Regions from separate parts of the Pseudarthrobacter sp. alpha12b genome, predicted to be linked through region 1. Evidence: riboswitches for the same ligand, from Rfam matches in the RefSeq annotation. Region 1 holds a riboswitch; each other region holds the start of a gene.
What was found. Region 1 has a riboswitch for S-adenosylmethionine ahead of ACTAQI_RS19400 (cobalamin-independent methionine synthase II family protein). Riboswitches for the same ligand answer to the same signal wherever they lie in the genome.
Positions count from the first base shown of each region.

Region 2: it holds a riboswitch for S-adenosylmethionine, as region 1 does, so the genes downstream of both, ACTAQI_RS02005 (bifunctional o-acetylhomoserine/o-acetylserine sulfhydrylase) here and ACTAQI_RS19400 (cobalamin-independent methionine synthase II family protein) in region 1, are expected to answer to the same signal.
Region 3: it holds a riboswitch for S-adenosylmethionine, as region 1 does, so the genes downstream of both, ACTAQI_RS14930 (DUF1737 domain-containing protein) here and ACTAQI_RS19400 (cobalamin-independent methionine synthase II family protein) in region 1, are expected to answer to the same signal.

Region 1 covers NZ_CP196746.1:4,184,009-4,189,099, forward strand. Annotated here, with positions in the region: gene fbaA (class II fructose-bisphosphate aldolase) at 1-33, shown strand, start outside; gene ACTAQI_RS19390 (DUF3151 domain-containing protein) at 34-456, shown strand; gene ACTAQI_RS19395 (uracil-DNA glycosylase) at 542-1,171, opposite strand; gene ACTAQI_RS19400 (cobalamin-independent methionine synthase II family protein) at 1,376-2,584, opposite strand; SAM riboswitch class I at 2,598-2,702, opposite strand; partial or broken gene ACTAQI_RS19405 (M14 family zinc carboxypeptidase) at 2,894-3,983, shown strand; gene ACTAQI_RS19410 (adenylosuccinate synthase) at 4,219-5,091, shown strand, end outside.
Region 2 covers NZ_CP196746.1:464,859-469,949, reverse strand. Annotated here, with positions in the region: gene ACTAQI_RS02015 (MFS transporter) at 1-1, opposite strand, end outside; gene metX (homoserine O-acetyltransferase MetX) at 211-1,326, opposite strand; SAM riboswitch class IV at 1,339-1,454, opposite strand; gene ACTAQI_RS02005 (bifunctional o-acetylhomoserine/o-acetylserine sulfhydrylase) at 1,557-2,879, opposite strand; SAM riboswitch class IV at 2,923-3,037, opposite strand; gene ACTAQI_RS02000 (VOC family protein) at 3,199-3,837, shown strand; gene ACTAQI_RS01995 (DUF222 domain-containing protein) at 4,032-5,091, shown strand, end outside.
Region 3 covers NZ_CP196746.1:3,222,496-3,227,586, forward strand. Annotated here, with positions in the region: gene opgC (OpgC domain-containing protein) at 1-1,694, opposite strand, end outside; SAM riboswitch class IV at 1,861-1,976, shown strand; gene ACTAQI_RS14930 (DUF1737 domain-containing protein) at 1,990-2,265, shown strand; gene ACTAQI_RS14935 (rhodanese-like domain-containing protein) at 2,262-2,672, shown strand; gene ACTAQI_RS14940 (O-succinylhomoserine sulfhydrylase) at 2,673-3,881, shown strand; gene ACTAQI_RS14945 (glutamate--cysteine ligase 2) at 3,898-5,091, opposite strand, start outside.

The DNA of each region.
Region 1 (5,091 bases):
AAGCAGCTCGGTTCGGCCGGAAAGACCTTCTAGATGTCGGACGAGTTCCGCAGGAACCTGATGGGTCCGGAGCCCACGCTCCTGCCTGCCGAAACCGAGGTGTACGGGCAGCTGGAGGCCGGCCACGAGGCCCTGGACCTGGTGGAAAAGCACCCCACGTCCTCGCTGCTCTGGGCCATCCTGGCCGAGGAAGCGTGGATCGAGGGCCGCACCATCGACTCCTACGCCTACGCCCGCGTGGGCTACCACCGCGGACTGGACTCGCTGCGCCGCAACGGCTGGCGCGGCGTGGGCCCGATCCCGTGGGAGCACGAGCCAAACCGCGGGTTCCTGCGGGCCCTCTACTCCCTGGGCAGGGCCTCGTCAGCCATCGGCGAGGCCGACGAGCCGGAGCGGATCGAGAAGTTCCTCAACGATTCCGATCCCACGGCGAAGGCAGCCATCGAGGCCAAATAGGGTCCCCACCGCCTCCCTACGACGACGGCGGGTGGTCACCTTTCCTGAAAGGTGGCCACCCGCCGTCGGGCGTTAAAGTCCTTGCTTAAGCTTTGGCGATACCCGTGCGCGCCATGGCATCGGCGTACGCCGCGCGCATGTCCTCCAGGTATTCCTCCTGGCGCGCCGGGGAACCGGCGAAAGCGCGGCCGCTCAGGGAGCGGACCTTGTAGGTCTTCAGGCCGCGGCGCCACAGGAGGGGCACTTCGGTCTTCAGCAGGAGGTTGGCCAGGCGGTTGGCTTCAGTGCCGTGCGCCACGATCACCGAGGCGCGGGGGACCAGGGCCAGGAACTTCAGCAGGGGCTTCAGGCCTGACTGGATCTGGTCCGGAGTGAACTTGCCGTTGACTTCGCCTGGAACGTGCCAGGGGTGGACGTTCCACGGCATGACGAACTCGGGGCGCAGGCCCAGCTTCCACTGGATCCCCAGCATGCGGGTAGCGGCATCCTGGTCTCCAGCCGTGATGAACCCGGACGGATCCATCTCACCGATGTTGGAGTACAGGCTGATGATGCGGGTTTCCTCCACATCGTGCATGGGGTCCACGTAGGGCACCACGGTTCCGGGCTTGGCCTCCTGCAGGGAATCGCACAGTTCGTTGACGGCGGCAACGCTGGGTTCGTAGCGGCGGCTCATGAGCTGTTCGTGGAATGTTTCGGGTGCCAGGGCTGTCATGAAGTGCTGGTTCTCCTGCGGGGATTGATATTGCTTCCACCGGTGAAAACGGGCGCACGGCGGCGCGGATCATCAACGGCGGTTAGTTGGGGTGGGCCGATTCCTGGTCGGCCTTTGCCAGTTTACCAAGCCCGAGGAAACGAAACGCCGGCCGTCCCTTCCGGTGATGGAAGGCACAGCCGGCGCAGCGGTAGGGAAGCAGGCTTACCAGAGGCGCGCTGTGGCGCGGCGGGCGCCCTCGCCCAGGGCCTCCAGTTTGGCGAACGCGATCTGGGGGTGGACGCGCCCGCCCAGGCCGCAGTCGGTGGAGGCGATGACGTTGTCGCGGCCCACGACCTCGGCAAAGCGGACAATTCGGTCTGCCACCAGGTCAGGGTGCTCCACCACGTTGGTGGCATGCGACACGACGCCCGGAATGATCACCTTGCCCTCGGGGAGCTTGGTGTCTTCCCATACCCGCCATTCGTGTTCGTGGCGGACGTTGGCCGCCTCGAAGGAGTACGCGCCCGCGTTGACCTGCAGTACCGAGCCGATGATGTCGGCGAAGGGGATGTCCGTGGTGTGCGGGCCGTGCCAGGAACCCCAGCAGACGTGCAGCCGGATCTGTTCCTGCGGCAGGTCCCGCAGCGCCCAGTTGGTGGCCTCGACGCGCAGCTGGATGAACTTCAGGTAGTCCTCCAGGGACGGTTCGGGATTGATCTGGTCCCAGCTTTCGGCCAGGGACGGATCGTCGAGCTGCACGGTGAGGCCGGCGTCGATGATCGCCTTGTACTCTTCCCGCATGGCATCGGCGCAGGCGTAGACCAGTTCCTCATCCGATGTGTAATACTCGTTGGCCACGCGGGCGCACGATCCGGGGGAGAGGGACGCTATGAAGCCGTCCGAGAGCCCTGCGGCGGCGAGGCCGGTTTTCAGGTTCCTGATGTCCGATGCCACCAGGTCCTGGCCCGTATAGGTCAGGGGCCCGGCGATCTTGGGCTGGGTGACGCTCTTGCGGTGGGCCAGGATGCCCGAGGAGGGATCGTTGTAGGCCTCGTTGAACGCCTGCCTGTCCCGCCGGTCGGGGAAGGAGGTCAGGACTACGTTGCCGGGGGACGAGCGGCGCACCTGCGCATCGGCCCAGCGGTCCACATTGGTTGGCTCCAGGCCACCCAGCCGCGCGAAGGAGTAGTTCCACCAGGCGCCGTAATCCACGGAGCTGGACATCGTGTGCCCGTATTCGCCGTCGTTGGGGATGTCGATGCCGAGGTCCTTCTGGCGCTGGACCACCTCCACCACGGAGGACTCAAGGAGTTCCAAAAATTCCGGGGTGACGCCGTCAGTTTCCTTGGCAGCGTTGGCTGCGATGAGGTCGGGGGTGCGGGGCAACGATCCCGCGTGGGTGACGCGGATATGGTCGGTGTTCAGGGACATGCTGGAATCTTCCTTTCCATCGGTCCTGGCAGTAGCACCTTCGGCCGGCAGGAATCCTGCTGGACCGTGGTTGCTGCGGCGTCATCGAGCCAGGTCTCTCGGCCGCTCCGGATGGTTCACTCTCACATAAATCGACATTCCCGCCTTCGGGCAAGTCTGCGCCGCTTTATGTCGCGGCGGCCGCCTCATGATGGCTTCTAAGCCCCGGGCATACTTACAGCATTTGTTCAGGTTATTGACAGGTTTCGTTAAGCTTGGTTGGCTGAGGTCACATGCTGCCGCCGCGACGGAGCTGGCTGGTGGCACCCAATGCACTCGAAAGAGGTAACGCACTGTGATGAAATCCCTGGCAACTTTCAGGACCATTGCCGCCACCGGCGCACTGGCGCTCGCCGTCGTGGCGGGACCGGCCCCCCTGGCACACGCGGTGGGCGAAGGTCCCAACTACGACGGCAACGGCCAGATCACCACGTCAAAGCTCGCCACCTACGAGCAGATGGTCTCCTTCCTGAAGGACCAGGACGCCCGCCAGCCGGCCATGGAGCTGGAGGTCATCGGGTAGACCGTAAAGGGCCGCGACATCCACTTGGTGAAGTACATCTCGGACCCGGCCAAGCCCACCATCCTGTACCTGACCCAGCAGCACGGCAATGAACAGCTCACCACCGAGGGCGCCATGGAGTTCATTAAGCACCTCGGGACGGGCAAATCGGCGGGCATCCTGGACGGTGTGAACATCCTGGTGGTTCCCATGCTCAACGCGGACGGTGCCATGGGCGACGTGAACTTTTCCCTGGATAACTATCTCGCCAAGGGGGACCGCCACCTCACCCGCTACAACGCCGAGGGCGTGGACCTGAACCGCGACCACGTTGCCAAGATCCAGCCGGAGACCCAGGCGCTGCACAACAACGTCATGCGCAAGTACCGGATCGACTACATGATCGACCTGCACCACCAGGGCACGCGGGCCGAGTGTGACGGCAAGCTGGTGTCCGGTTCCATCCTGTACCCCACCACACCCAACGCCGACCCCGCCGTGGTCGAAAAGTCCAAGCAGCTCGGAGCTGTGGTCTTCAACAATGTCGACTCCACCGGATGGGGCCACCTGGGCAAGTACCAGGGCGGCAGCGCCGAGACCATCAGCCGCAACGGCATCTCCGTGGAGTACGGCATCGCCACCCTGCTCTTCGAGATGCGCGGCATGTCGGACCACTATCTGGACGGCTATGCGCTGGGGCAGCGCAGCAACGGCTACCTGATCAAGCAGACAGTCACCACGCTGACCTCCACGGCCGCAGCCATTGCGGATGGGTCCATTGCCGACGCCGACACCTCCTTCTGGAACACCCTCGCCGAACAGACGTCCCGGCCCGCCGGGGAGGCCGAGGACGAGTAACCGGCCCGGCGCCGCCGCGGTCCTTTTGCAGGAAGGGCCGTGGCGGGCCACAACAGTGGACAAAGTGCCCTATCGGCTAAACTTGGGTGGTAAGAGCCCCGGAACTCTTGCTTCGCTGCGCCGTGCTGCGGCTGGCGAAGGCCGGTATGTTCGGGGCATTCTCATGAACGGCGCTGCACGGGCCTGCCACCTGGTGGCCGGACGCGGGCAGCCCGAACGAATGGGGGAGGATCCCATGCCAGCAATTGTGATCGTAGGAGCCCAGTGGGGCGACGAAGGAAAAGGCAAGGCCACCGACCTGTTGGGCGGCCGTGTTGACTACGTCGTCAAGCCCAACGGCGGCAACAACGCCGGGCACACCGTCGTCGTAGGCGGTGAAAAGTACGAACTCAAACTGCTGCCGGCAGGCATTCTCAGCCCCAACGCTGTTCCCATCATCGGCAATGGCTGCGTGGTGAACCTCGAGGCCCTCTTCCAGGAAATCGACGGGCTCCAGGCCCGCGGCGCCGACACCTCGAAACTGCGGGTCTCCGCCAACGCCCACCTGGTGGCCCCGTACCACCAGGTACTGGACAAGGTAACCGAACGCTTCCTGGGCAGCCGCGCCATCGGCACCACCGGCCGCGGCATTGGCCCTGCCTACATGGACAAGGTGGCCCGCCTGGGCATCCGCGTCCAGGACGTCTTTGACGAATCCATCCTCCGCCAGAAGGTGGAAGGCTCGCTGCGCCAGAAGAACGAACTCCTGGTCAAGGTCTACAACCGCCGCAGCGTTGTGGTGGACGAGATCGTGGAGTACTTCCTGTCCTTCGCCGAGCGGCTCCGCCCGCTGGTGATCGACAGCACCCTGGTCCTGAACACCGCCCTGGACGAGGGCAAGGTGGTGCTGATGGAAGGCGGCCAGGCAACGTTCCTGGACGTGGACCACGGGACCTACCCGTTCGTGACCTCCTCCAACCCCACTGCCGGCGGCGCGTCCGTGGGCTCCGGCATTGGACCCACCCGCATTTCCCGCTCCATTGGCATCATCAAGGCCTACACCACCCGCGTTGGTGCCGGCCCGTTCCCCACCGAGCTCTTCGACGAGATGGGCATGTACCTGCAGAAG
Region 2 (5,091 bases), 970 kb from region 1:
TGCGAACTCCTTCGGCATCGTCGTCGACACCACGGGGACCAGTCGATGGCAGACGGGTGTGATGCACACCACGAAAGCCGGATTCGATTGAGTATGGTCTGCTGGCGGTGCAACCTCAACGCCGATTAGTGCAGAACGCATCTGCAGGAATGCACATGCAGCTGTTTCTTCCTGCGCTGGACGTGGCTCGACGCCCCGGGGCGTGCCCCGCTAGGCCAGGAAGGTGCTGCGCAATTGGCCGCCCAGCTGCCCAATCTCCGTCAGGAACCCGTCATGGCCGATTGGCGCCTGGATGAGGTGGACATCCACGTCGCCGGGCAGCGCTTGGGCCAGCTCATGGGACTGCGACGGGAAGTACAGCCGGTCGGAGTCGACGGCGGCCACAAAGAACCGTGCCGTGGACTTGGCCAATGCTTCGGCAAGGGAGCCCCGTCCCCGGCAGACATCGTGGCTCATCAGCGCCTCGGTCAGGGCGATATAGCTGTTGGCGTCGAAGCGCTTCACGAGCTTGTTGCCCTGATGGTCCAGGTAGCTTTCCACCTGGTAGCGGCCCCGGGAGGCAAGAACTTCCCCCTGAAGGGGCGACTCGGGCGCCTGCGGTGAGCGGCCGAAGCGGCCTTCCAGTTCCGCGGCGGACCGGTAGGTGATGTGGGCGATGCGCCGGGCGAGCGCGAGCCCCTCTTCCGGGCTTGGACCGCCGTAGTAGTCGCCGCCGTTGAAGTTCGGGTCCTGCCGGATGGCCAATGTCTGGGCCTGCGCGAAGGCAATCTGTTCGGCCGTGCTGGCGGCCCCCACCGAGATCACGGCGCAGCGCTGCACCCTCTCGGGGTACATCACGGCCCATTCCAGGGCCCGGGCGCCGCCCATGGATCCCCCAAGGACTGCGAACCAGCTCTTGATGCCCAGCTGGTCTGCCAGCCGGGCCTCCGCAGCGGTGCTGTCGCGCAGCGTGACCAGGGGGAACCTCGAGCCCCACGGCGCTCCATCCGGGGCCGGTGAGGAGGGGCCGGTGGACCCATAGCAGCCGCCCACGATATTGACGGACACCACGAAGAAACGGTTTGTATCCACGGGGGCGCCGGGGCCGGCCAGCTGCTCCCACCAGCCTTCTTCGTCGGTGTCGCCGCGGGTCACGTGGGTGCTGCCGGTCAGTGCGTGCTCGACCAGGATGGCGTTGCTGGCGTCCGCGTTGAGCGTCCCCCAGGTTTCGTAGGCCAGGGTGACGTCCGGCAGGTAGCCGCCGGCTTCAAGTTCCAGTCCCCCGATGGAGGCGTAGCGGACGATTCCGTGTTCAGGGATGGTGGTTCGGGCGACGGTAACCGTCATGGCAAGACCTCTTCTACGCGCTTGCCTGCCGTCATTTGACCGGCAGGCCAGGTCTTCACCCGGGGCACCCCACCGCGGATGGAGGGTTGCCGGCCAGCAAGCCGGGGCTGTCACTGGCACTCATGACCTGGTTCGAGTGTACGAAACACCCCCCACTCCAGGCCAAGAGTATGACCGGTTGTGACTTTCCCGGCTTGCCTGCGGCACGTGCTGCAGCCCCGGCTCTGACGTCAGGCTTCAGCGCCCTTGGCTGCGCGGAAGCCTGCTTCCAGGTCGGCCAGGATGTCATCGATATGCTCCAGGCCCACGGACAGCCGGACCAGTCCCGGATGCACCCCGGCGACGACCTGCTGCTCCGGCGAGAGCTGGCTGTGCGTGGTCGACGCCGGGTGGATGACCAACGAGCGGACGTCACCGATGTTGGCCACATGGGAGTGCAGCTCCAGGGCGTCGACGAAGCGCTTGCCCGCTTCAGCCCCGCCGGCAAGGTTGAAGGCGACGACGGCGCCTGTCCCCTTGGGCCCGTACTTGCGGCCACGCCCGTACCAGGGGCTGGACGGCAGCCCGGCGTAGGCGACGGATTCGACGTCGTCCCTTGCCTCCAGCCAGCGCGCCACCTCCGTGGCGTTCGCCACGTGCCGCTCCACCCGCAGGCTCAACGTCTCCAGGCCCTGGGAAATCAGGAAGGCGTTAAAGGGCGACACCGCCGAGCCCAGGTCGCGGAGCAGCTGCACGCGGGCCTTGAGGATGTAGGACAGGTTGGCCCCGAGAGCGCCACCCTCCCCCAGGTCGCGGGCGTAGACCAGGCCGTTGTAGGTGGGGTCCGGGGTGTTGAAGCCGGGGAACCGCGCGGGGTCCTTGCTGAAATCGAACTTGCCGGAATCGACAATGACGCCGGCGATGGCCGTGCCGTGGCCGCCCAGGTATTTGGTGGCTGAGTGGATCACGATGTCCGCTCCCCACTCCAAGGGGCGGATCAGGTAGGGGGTGGACAGGGTGTTGTCCACGATCAGCGGCACTCCGGCCTGATGGGCCACCTGCGAGATGCCTTCGATGTCCAGGACATCCTGGCGCGGGTTGGAAACGACTTCACCGAAGAAGAGCTTGGTGTTGGGCTGGACGGCATCGCGCCACTGGTCCAGGTTGTCCGGGTCTGCCACGAAGGTGACCGAGATACCGAACTTCTTCAGGGTGTGGGCAAACAGGTTGTAGGTGCCGCCGTAGAGGCTGGGGCTGGCCACGATATGGTCGCCCGCCTCCGCAATGTTCAGGACCGCGAAGGTCTCGGCGGCCTGCCCGGAGCTGAGCAGCAACGCGGCCAGGCCTCCTTCGAGGCTGGCAATCCGCTGTTCGACGGCATCCTGTGTGGGGTTGCCGATGCGGGTGTAGATGGGCGCAAGTTCGGCCAGGGCGAAGCGGTTGGCGGCGCTTTCGGCACTCGGGAACACAAATGACGTGGTCTGGTAGATGGGCAGGGCACGCGCCCCTGTGGCACTGTCCACCGCCTGGCCGGCATGGATCTGGCGGGTTTCGAAGGACCATCCGTGGGACATCCAAATCTCCTTTGACATGGGCCCGGCATGCTCGGAGCCTTACGGGCCGCGCTTGCTCCCGGCTGTTGCCGGAGAGCCAGGTCTTCACCCGGGGCACCCCACCGCGGATGGAGGGTTGCCGGCCAGCGAGCCGGGGCTTGGCGCTGGCACTCATGACCTGCGCCCAGTCTAGGAAGCCGGTGGTTGCCGTGAACAGGATTGTGACGAACAAGGTCTTCCTGCGGCTCCGCGCGCGCTGGGACCAGGGCAGCCGGCAGTCAAAATGCTAGTAAGGCTAGCCTTAGCTGAGAGCCCGATCACAAAGTGCCAAGATGTTCGCATGCGCATGGATCACGTCTCTTACGCCTGTGAACACGATGGCCTCGCGGCCACTACCGACCGTATTGCAACTGCCCTCGGCGTTGAGGCAGTGAAGGGTGGCGTACACCCCCGGTTCGGAACCCGGAATATGATCATCCCGCTCGCCGGTCATAAGTACCTGGAAGTCGTTGAGGTCCTGGACCACCCGGCATCCGACAAGGCACCGTTCGGTCAGGCAGTGCGTGCCCGTTCCGCTGCCGGTGGCGGATGGATGGGCTGGTGCGTCGAAGTGGACGACCTCGCCCCCTTCGAGGAACGCCTGGGCCGCGCCGCCGTGAACGGCAACCGCAAGTTCCCGGACGGCCGTGAGCTGGTCTGGAAGCAGATTGGCATCCTGGGCCTCATCGCCGATCCCCAGGTGCCGTACATGCTCAAGTGGGAGGGGGACCCGTCGCTCCACCCGTCCAACGCGTACGAGAGCAACCTCAAGATGAGCTGCCTGACCATCGCCGGCTCCGCCTCGCGGGTGACCGAGTGGCTGGGTGAGCCGGTGGAGAAGCCGCTTGAGGACGTTGCAGTGGAGTGGGTCGCACCGCACGGCACACCGGGCATCCTGTCGGTCACCTTCGAGACCGCCAACGGAGCCGTCACTCTCTGACGCTCCAATCCCTCTTTCCCGGCACTCGCGGGAGGTGGGTTTGCCGGGCCAATGCCCGGATCTGCTTCGGCCGCCATCAGGTGGTGACAACGGCGTCACTACCCGATGGCGGCCGAATCCATTTAACTGGTTACTGCCCGCGGCCGGGACGCCTGCGGACCTTGATTGTCGGACCCCTGTTGGATGATGTTTCCATGGGAATCAGCAGCGGTGGCGGGATGGCTATGGAGGGCATTCATGCCTCTGTTGCTGCCCTTGATGCGCTGGACCGTGAGGATGCCTTCCTGGGCGCCGGGGCAGGTGTTGGTCATGATGTTGACGTGTTGCAGCGGCGGTACGAGCTGCGCTTGGATCGTTTGGAAGTCTCGTCCCGTTTGAGGGCACAGCTCGCGGCCGTGGAAGCCCGGGACGCGGTGGAGTGCGTTGTTTTCCAGCAGGCCATGCTGGCCCCGGACGCACCGGTGCATGAACGCATGTATGCGGAGATGTCAGCGGTGGAGGAGATCGCGGGGGTCCTGACCATCAGTTCAGGTGCTGCCGGGGCGTTCGTGGAGCAGTCCCGCCAGGTGTGTTCCCTGCCGCCGGTGATGGACGCACTGGTAGCCGGGACCATTTCCTGGCAGCACGCCCGAATTGTTGCCGACGAAACTGAGGGGCTCACCCCAGCCGGTGCCGCCGCCCTGGTGGTGCACTTCTTCGACCCCGGTGCGCCCGACCCCGCCCGCGGCGCAGCCCCCGGCGAACTCATCCCCTCCCGGTTCCGCGCCAAGGTCCGCGCCTGGCGGGAACGCCACCACCCCGAGACCCTTGAGAAGCGCCATGCCAAAGGCGTCGCCGACCGGCGGATGGAATACACCCCTGACCGCGACGGCATGGCCTGGATCTCCCTCTACCTCCCCGGCGACACCGCCTGCGCCATCTGGAACCGCAGCACCGCCACCGCCCGCGGCCTCCAAGGCCCCGGCGAAACCCGCACCCTCACCCAACTACGGCCCGACATCGCAGCATCACTACTCCTCGGCGCAGGCAGCGCCACCGATGCGGGCCAGGTCCCCACCCCGCGGGCCGACGTCCTGGTCACGGTGCCGGTCTGCTCCCTCCTCGGCCTGACGGACGAACCCGCAGAACTGGACGGTCAGGGGCCGATCCCGGCGTCCGTGGCCCGGACACTCGTCGCGGACGGGGCGGAGTCGTTCTACCGGGTCCTCGTCGACCCCCGCGACGGCGCACCACTCGAAATCGGCCGCAAAAACT
Region 3 (5,091 bases), 960 kb from region 1:
GACATGCCCGCATAGAGGTCGTAGGTCCGGCCGGCACCAGTATGCCCGGCGCCGCCGGTTCCCTGGTCTACGAACGTGGTCAGGGCCTCGGTGTGGAAGAACGGGAGCAGGGACAGAAGGAAAACGCCGATCAGCACGGCCAGTGAGGTGACGTAGAGCTTCCCGGCCCGGCGGGACGTGAGGTCCACAACCCGGCCGAAGTCCTCCTTGGCCTTGGGCCCGTACACCATGCCCACCACCAGGCCGGAGAACAGGACGAACAGTTCAGCGCCTGACACGAAGCCCACCGCCTCCTGGGTGAGCAGCTGGAACAGGGAGGCCATACCCAGGTGGTTGACCACGACGAAGACAATGGCCATCCCGCGGAGCAGGTCGACCCGCGAATCCCTGCTGGAGGGGTCCTGGTAACTCCAGGATGTGGCGGCGTTGATCCGGCGGGGAACCTGCCATAGGGCCACCAGGAGGATGGCCATGGCGGCAGCAACCGTCCAGGCTGCCGCACCGGAGAGGGTGTTGGCCCGGACATAGGTGCTTCCCGAGGCCACATCGGTGACAGGGCCGGTGACCAGCGGCGACGCCTTCAGCCTGTCCAGCGCAGCCTTGGCGATATCCGGACTTCCCGTGAGCAGCCAACTGATGCTGGCCACGCCGGTATCCCTGGTGCTGGTGCGCTCGTCCCACACAACGGCGGCCGTTCCCGCGAAACCCGGGGACGTGGCAGTTGCCACGACCTGGTCCCACCAGCCCGTCTTAATGTCCAGCTCGGACGCGCCACCGGATGCTGGGCTGTAGAACGCCGCAGTCTGGAGGAGGAACGGCTTCTTGCGGGCCTCGGCGTAGGTGCCGTAGAAGTTTTCGCTGCCGGAGGCCGTCAGCATCTCCTGGAGCTCGCCGGCTCCCGGGAGGGAGTTGACGGCGGCCCCGCCGGCAGTGTCGTCGTGATAGGCGGTCAGCCCCACCCAGTCCACGGCGTCGTCGCCGGGGTAGTACGGGGCATAGGCGCTGTCGCTTCCGTTCCAGGTCCCGTCCCCATTCGTATCCAGGAGGGAAAACCCATCGCTTCCCGGCTGCGGCGCATTCCGGTTCCGGTCGAAGGGGTAGTCCTTGCCCAGGTACGGCGCCCACACCATGGTGGCCCGGCCGCCGTCGTACTTTTTGAACGCTGCCGCCACGGCCTGGAAGGCCTGCCGGTAAGTGGCCGGCTGTTGGCCCCAGGGCACCCAGCTGGCGTTCATATCGGGGGCGAACCGGACCAGCAACTGCCCCTTGAACCCAGTGGTCAGGTCGCGCACCTGCGCTGCGAACGCTTCCGCTTCCTGGGCCCCGAGCTGGTCCAGGGGAACCGACGGCTTCACCGTCAGCAAGGCATGGGCGCCCTTCGCTGCAGTCTGCTGCAGGAACCCGTCAATGTCATTCCGCTCCGAATCGCGGTAGGGAATGGTGATGTCGTGGCCGAAGACCGCCGGGCTGGCGCCGAGCCGGTCACTGAAGCCCGCAGCGGTATCCTCCCCCCACTCGAGCACCGCCCCCAGCCAGGGCTTGCCCTTGTCCGGCGCAGCGTCCTCCGCATGAGCCGGCCCCGCCGGGGCCGCCAGAACCAGGAGGCCAACGAGGGCCGCTGCCAAAAAGGCGGCGACGGAACGCCGACGGCTCCTGCGGGTTACGGCGTGGTGCTGCGATGTGTGTGCCCGCATGCTGACAAGGACCCCCCGGTGCTCTTTGCTCTGGCGACGGGGCGGCGCCCCGGTATGAACTTTATCGGCCCGCGGCATCACCCGTGGCGTGTTGCCGGCAGCTCAATTACGGAACATGACGACGGCGGCGGTGCGGCTCGGCGCGGCAGATGTTACGTTTTTGGGGAGTAATGAGTACCGGTGCCAAGCCCTGACTTGCCGGTCGGCAACCCTCCCTTTCGCGGCGGGGTGCCTCAGGTGAATACTCGGCATATCGACCGATTCGAGCTGCAAGCGTGAAAGAAGGAGATCCGTCGTGTCCGACGCACCTGCCCCTGACGAAAAATTGTCCTACCGCCTGATCACCGGCCCGGACGACCGCGCATTCTGCGAGCGGATCTCCGCTGCCCTGGCGGAAGGATACGTGCTGCACGGCAGCCCGGCGGCCACCTTCAACGGCACCCGCGTCATTGTGGCGCAGGCAATTGTCCTCCCGGCTGCGATCGCCTCGGCGGACGCCGCTGTGGCCACCGCGGTGGACCAGCTGGACGCCGAATTTGAGGGCGAGTTCGACGGCGAGGGCCACGCATGAGCTACGCGGGAGACCTCACGCCCCAGGAAGCATGGGCAAAGCTGGAGCGGGGCGCCATCCTGGTGGACGTCCGCACCGAGGGCGAATGGGCCCACATCGGGATTCCGGATACGAAAGCCACGGACAACGATCCCCTGTTCATCCAGTGGACCTTCCCGGGCGGCATCCCCAACCCGGACTTCATCAAGGACCTGTCGCAGCAGGCACCGGAGGACCCCGGCGCGGAAGTGGTATTCCTCTGCCGCTCCGGCAAGCGTTCCATCGCCGCGGCAACTGCAGCCACCCAGGCCGGATTCACCGCCTACAGCGTCCTGGAGGGCTTCGAAGGCGACCCCGACCGCTATGGCGAGCGGACCGTGAATGGCTGGAAGAACCGCGGCCTCCCCACCAACCTCGGAAAGAACTAAGTGACCTTCAACCCAGACGCCCAAGGCTGGAACCCCGACACCCAGGCCGTCCGCGGCGGCCTGGACCGCACCAACTTCCAGGAAACGTCCGAGGCCATCTTCCTGAACTCCGGCTTCGTCTACGAATCCGCCGCGGCAGCCGAACGCGCCTTCACCGGCGAGGACGAGCGCTTCGTCTACTCCCGTTACGGCAACCCGTCCGTGGCCACCTTCCAGGAGCGGCTCAGGCTGCTGGAAGGCACCGAAGCGTGCTTTGCGACGGCGTCGGGCATGTCCGCGGTGTTCACCGCGCTGGGTGCCCTGCTGGCTGCCGGCGACCGCGTGGTGGCTGCCCGCTCGCTGTTCGGTTCGTGCTTTGTAATCCTGAACGAAATCCTGCCCCGGTGGGGTGTGGAGACGGTCTTCGTGGACGGCCCCGACCTGGACCAATGGCGCGAAGCCCTCTCCAAGCCCACCACCGCCGTCTTCTTCGAGTCGCCGTCCAACCCCATGCAGGAGATCGTGGACATCGCCGCGGTCAGCGAACTGGCGCATGCGGCCGGGGCCACCGTGGTGGCGGACAACGTCTTTGCCACTCCCCTGCTGCAGCGCTGCGGCGACCTGGGCGCTGACGTCATCGTCTACTCCGGCACTAAGCACATCGATGGCCAGGGCCGGGTGATGGGCGGCGCCATCCTGGGCACCAAGGAGTTCATCGACGGCCCGGTGAAGCAGCTGATGCGCCACACCGGCCCTGCACTTTCCGCTTTCAACGCCTGGGTCCTCACCAAGGGCCTGGAAACCATGGGCCTGCGCGTCAACCACTCGTCTGCCACCGCCCTGCGGCTCGCCGAATGGCTGGAGGAACAGCCGGCCGTGAGTTGGGTGAAGTATCCGTTGCTGAAGTCGCATCCGCAGTACGCGCTGGCGGCGAAGCAGATGAGTGCCGGCGGCACGGTCCTTACCTTCGAGCTCGCTTCTTCCGGCGGGCGCTCCGGCAAGGAAGCGGCTTTCGCGCTGCTCGACGGGCTGCGGATCATCGATATCTCCAACAACCTTGGTGATGCAAAGTCCCTGATCACCCACCCCGCCACCACCACGCACCGCGCCATGGGGCCGGAAGGGCGTGCCGCCATCGGCCTGAGTGACGGCGTGGTCCGGCTCTCCGTGGGACTCGAGGACCCCGATGACCTTATCCGCGACCTGGAACAGGCACTGAAGCAGATCTAGCGGCCGACGCACACAGTCAACTCTGGCGGACCCGCAGCAGCTCCGGGGTGGCCTCCACGTCCGAAAGGTCCAGGCCGCCGCGCATCGTCACGTACACGGCCTGGCGGACCACCGCACCGAACCCCATGTCCTCAGGTGGTGGTCCCGCCAATGCCTTGTCGCGGGCACGGCGCTGTTCAGCGGCCCCTGGTCCCCTGGCGATGATGTCCTCCACTCCCTGCCGGGCCAGCGCCAGCTCGCCTTGTTCGGCGAGGACGGGGGCCAGGTAATCCACCAGGGAACGGACCACGTCCGCAGCTGGTGCAGGCCGGAAGTTGCCAAAGTCCAGGAGTTCGCCGCTGAGTCCCGCGCTGCTGGCCTGCCAGGACGCCATCCGCAGAAGCACCGTGGGCACGGGGGCAGGATCCACACCGGCACGCCACTCGCGGCTGGCTGATTCCACCAGCGCGCGGACCAGCACGGCAATGAGGGCGGCGTCCTCGGCCCGAAGGCATACGTCGGCCACCCGCACTTCCACCGTGGGGTGGTTGCGGGACAGCCGGGCATCGAAGTACAGCATGCCTTCATCGAGCATGACCCCGGTTTCCAGCAGCCGCGCAACCACCCGCCGGTATGCAGGGTAGGTTCCATAGATGCCGGTTGGGCCAGCGGTGGGCCAGCGGTTCCATGCCTGGGTGCGGTAGCTCTCGAATCCGGTGGGCACACCGTTCCAGAACGGTGAATTGGCGCTCAGCGCGGTCAAAACCGCCAGCTTGTCCCGGATCCGGTCCAGGACGGCCACGCCTTCTTCCGGCGATTCAATGAACGTGTGGACGTGGAAGCCACAGGTCAGCTGCTCCTGGGCCGTCAGCCCGAAACGTTCCAGCATCCTGGCGTAGCGGGGGTCGGGAGTGGTGTGGCTGGTGGACGCCAATGGCGAGGTGGCCAGTGCCGCCACCCGGGCATCATGCTTCCTGGCGGCCTGGTCCGCCAGGGCGCGTCCCGCCCGGATCTGTTCCAGCAGGCCCCCGTGTTCCAGGCACGGCCTGGTCTGCGTCTCGATCTGCTCAAGCTTGAGCTCGGCACTCAAGCCCATCTCGTCGTCGTAATCCGCTTGTTTTCCGGCATGGTGGACATCCGGGTCCAGGGGAAGATCATCCGCCGCAATGCGATGGCCGGCAAGGAGGGCGTCCGCCAAGGCAAGCGGCTCTCCGGACTCCGGATCAACAAT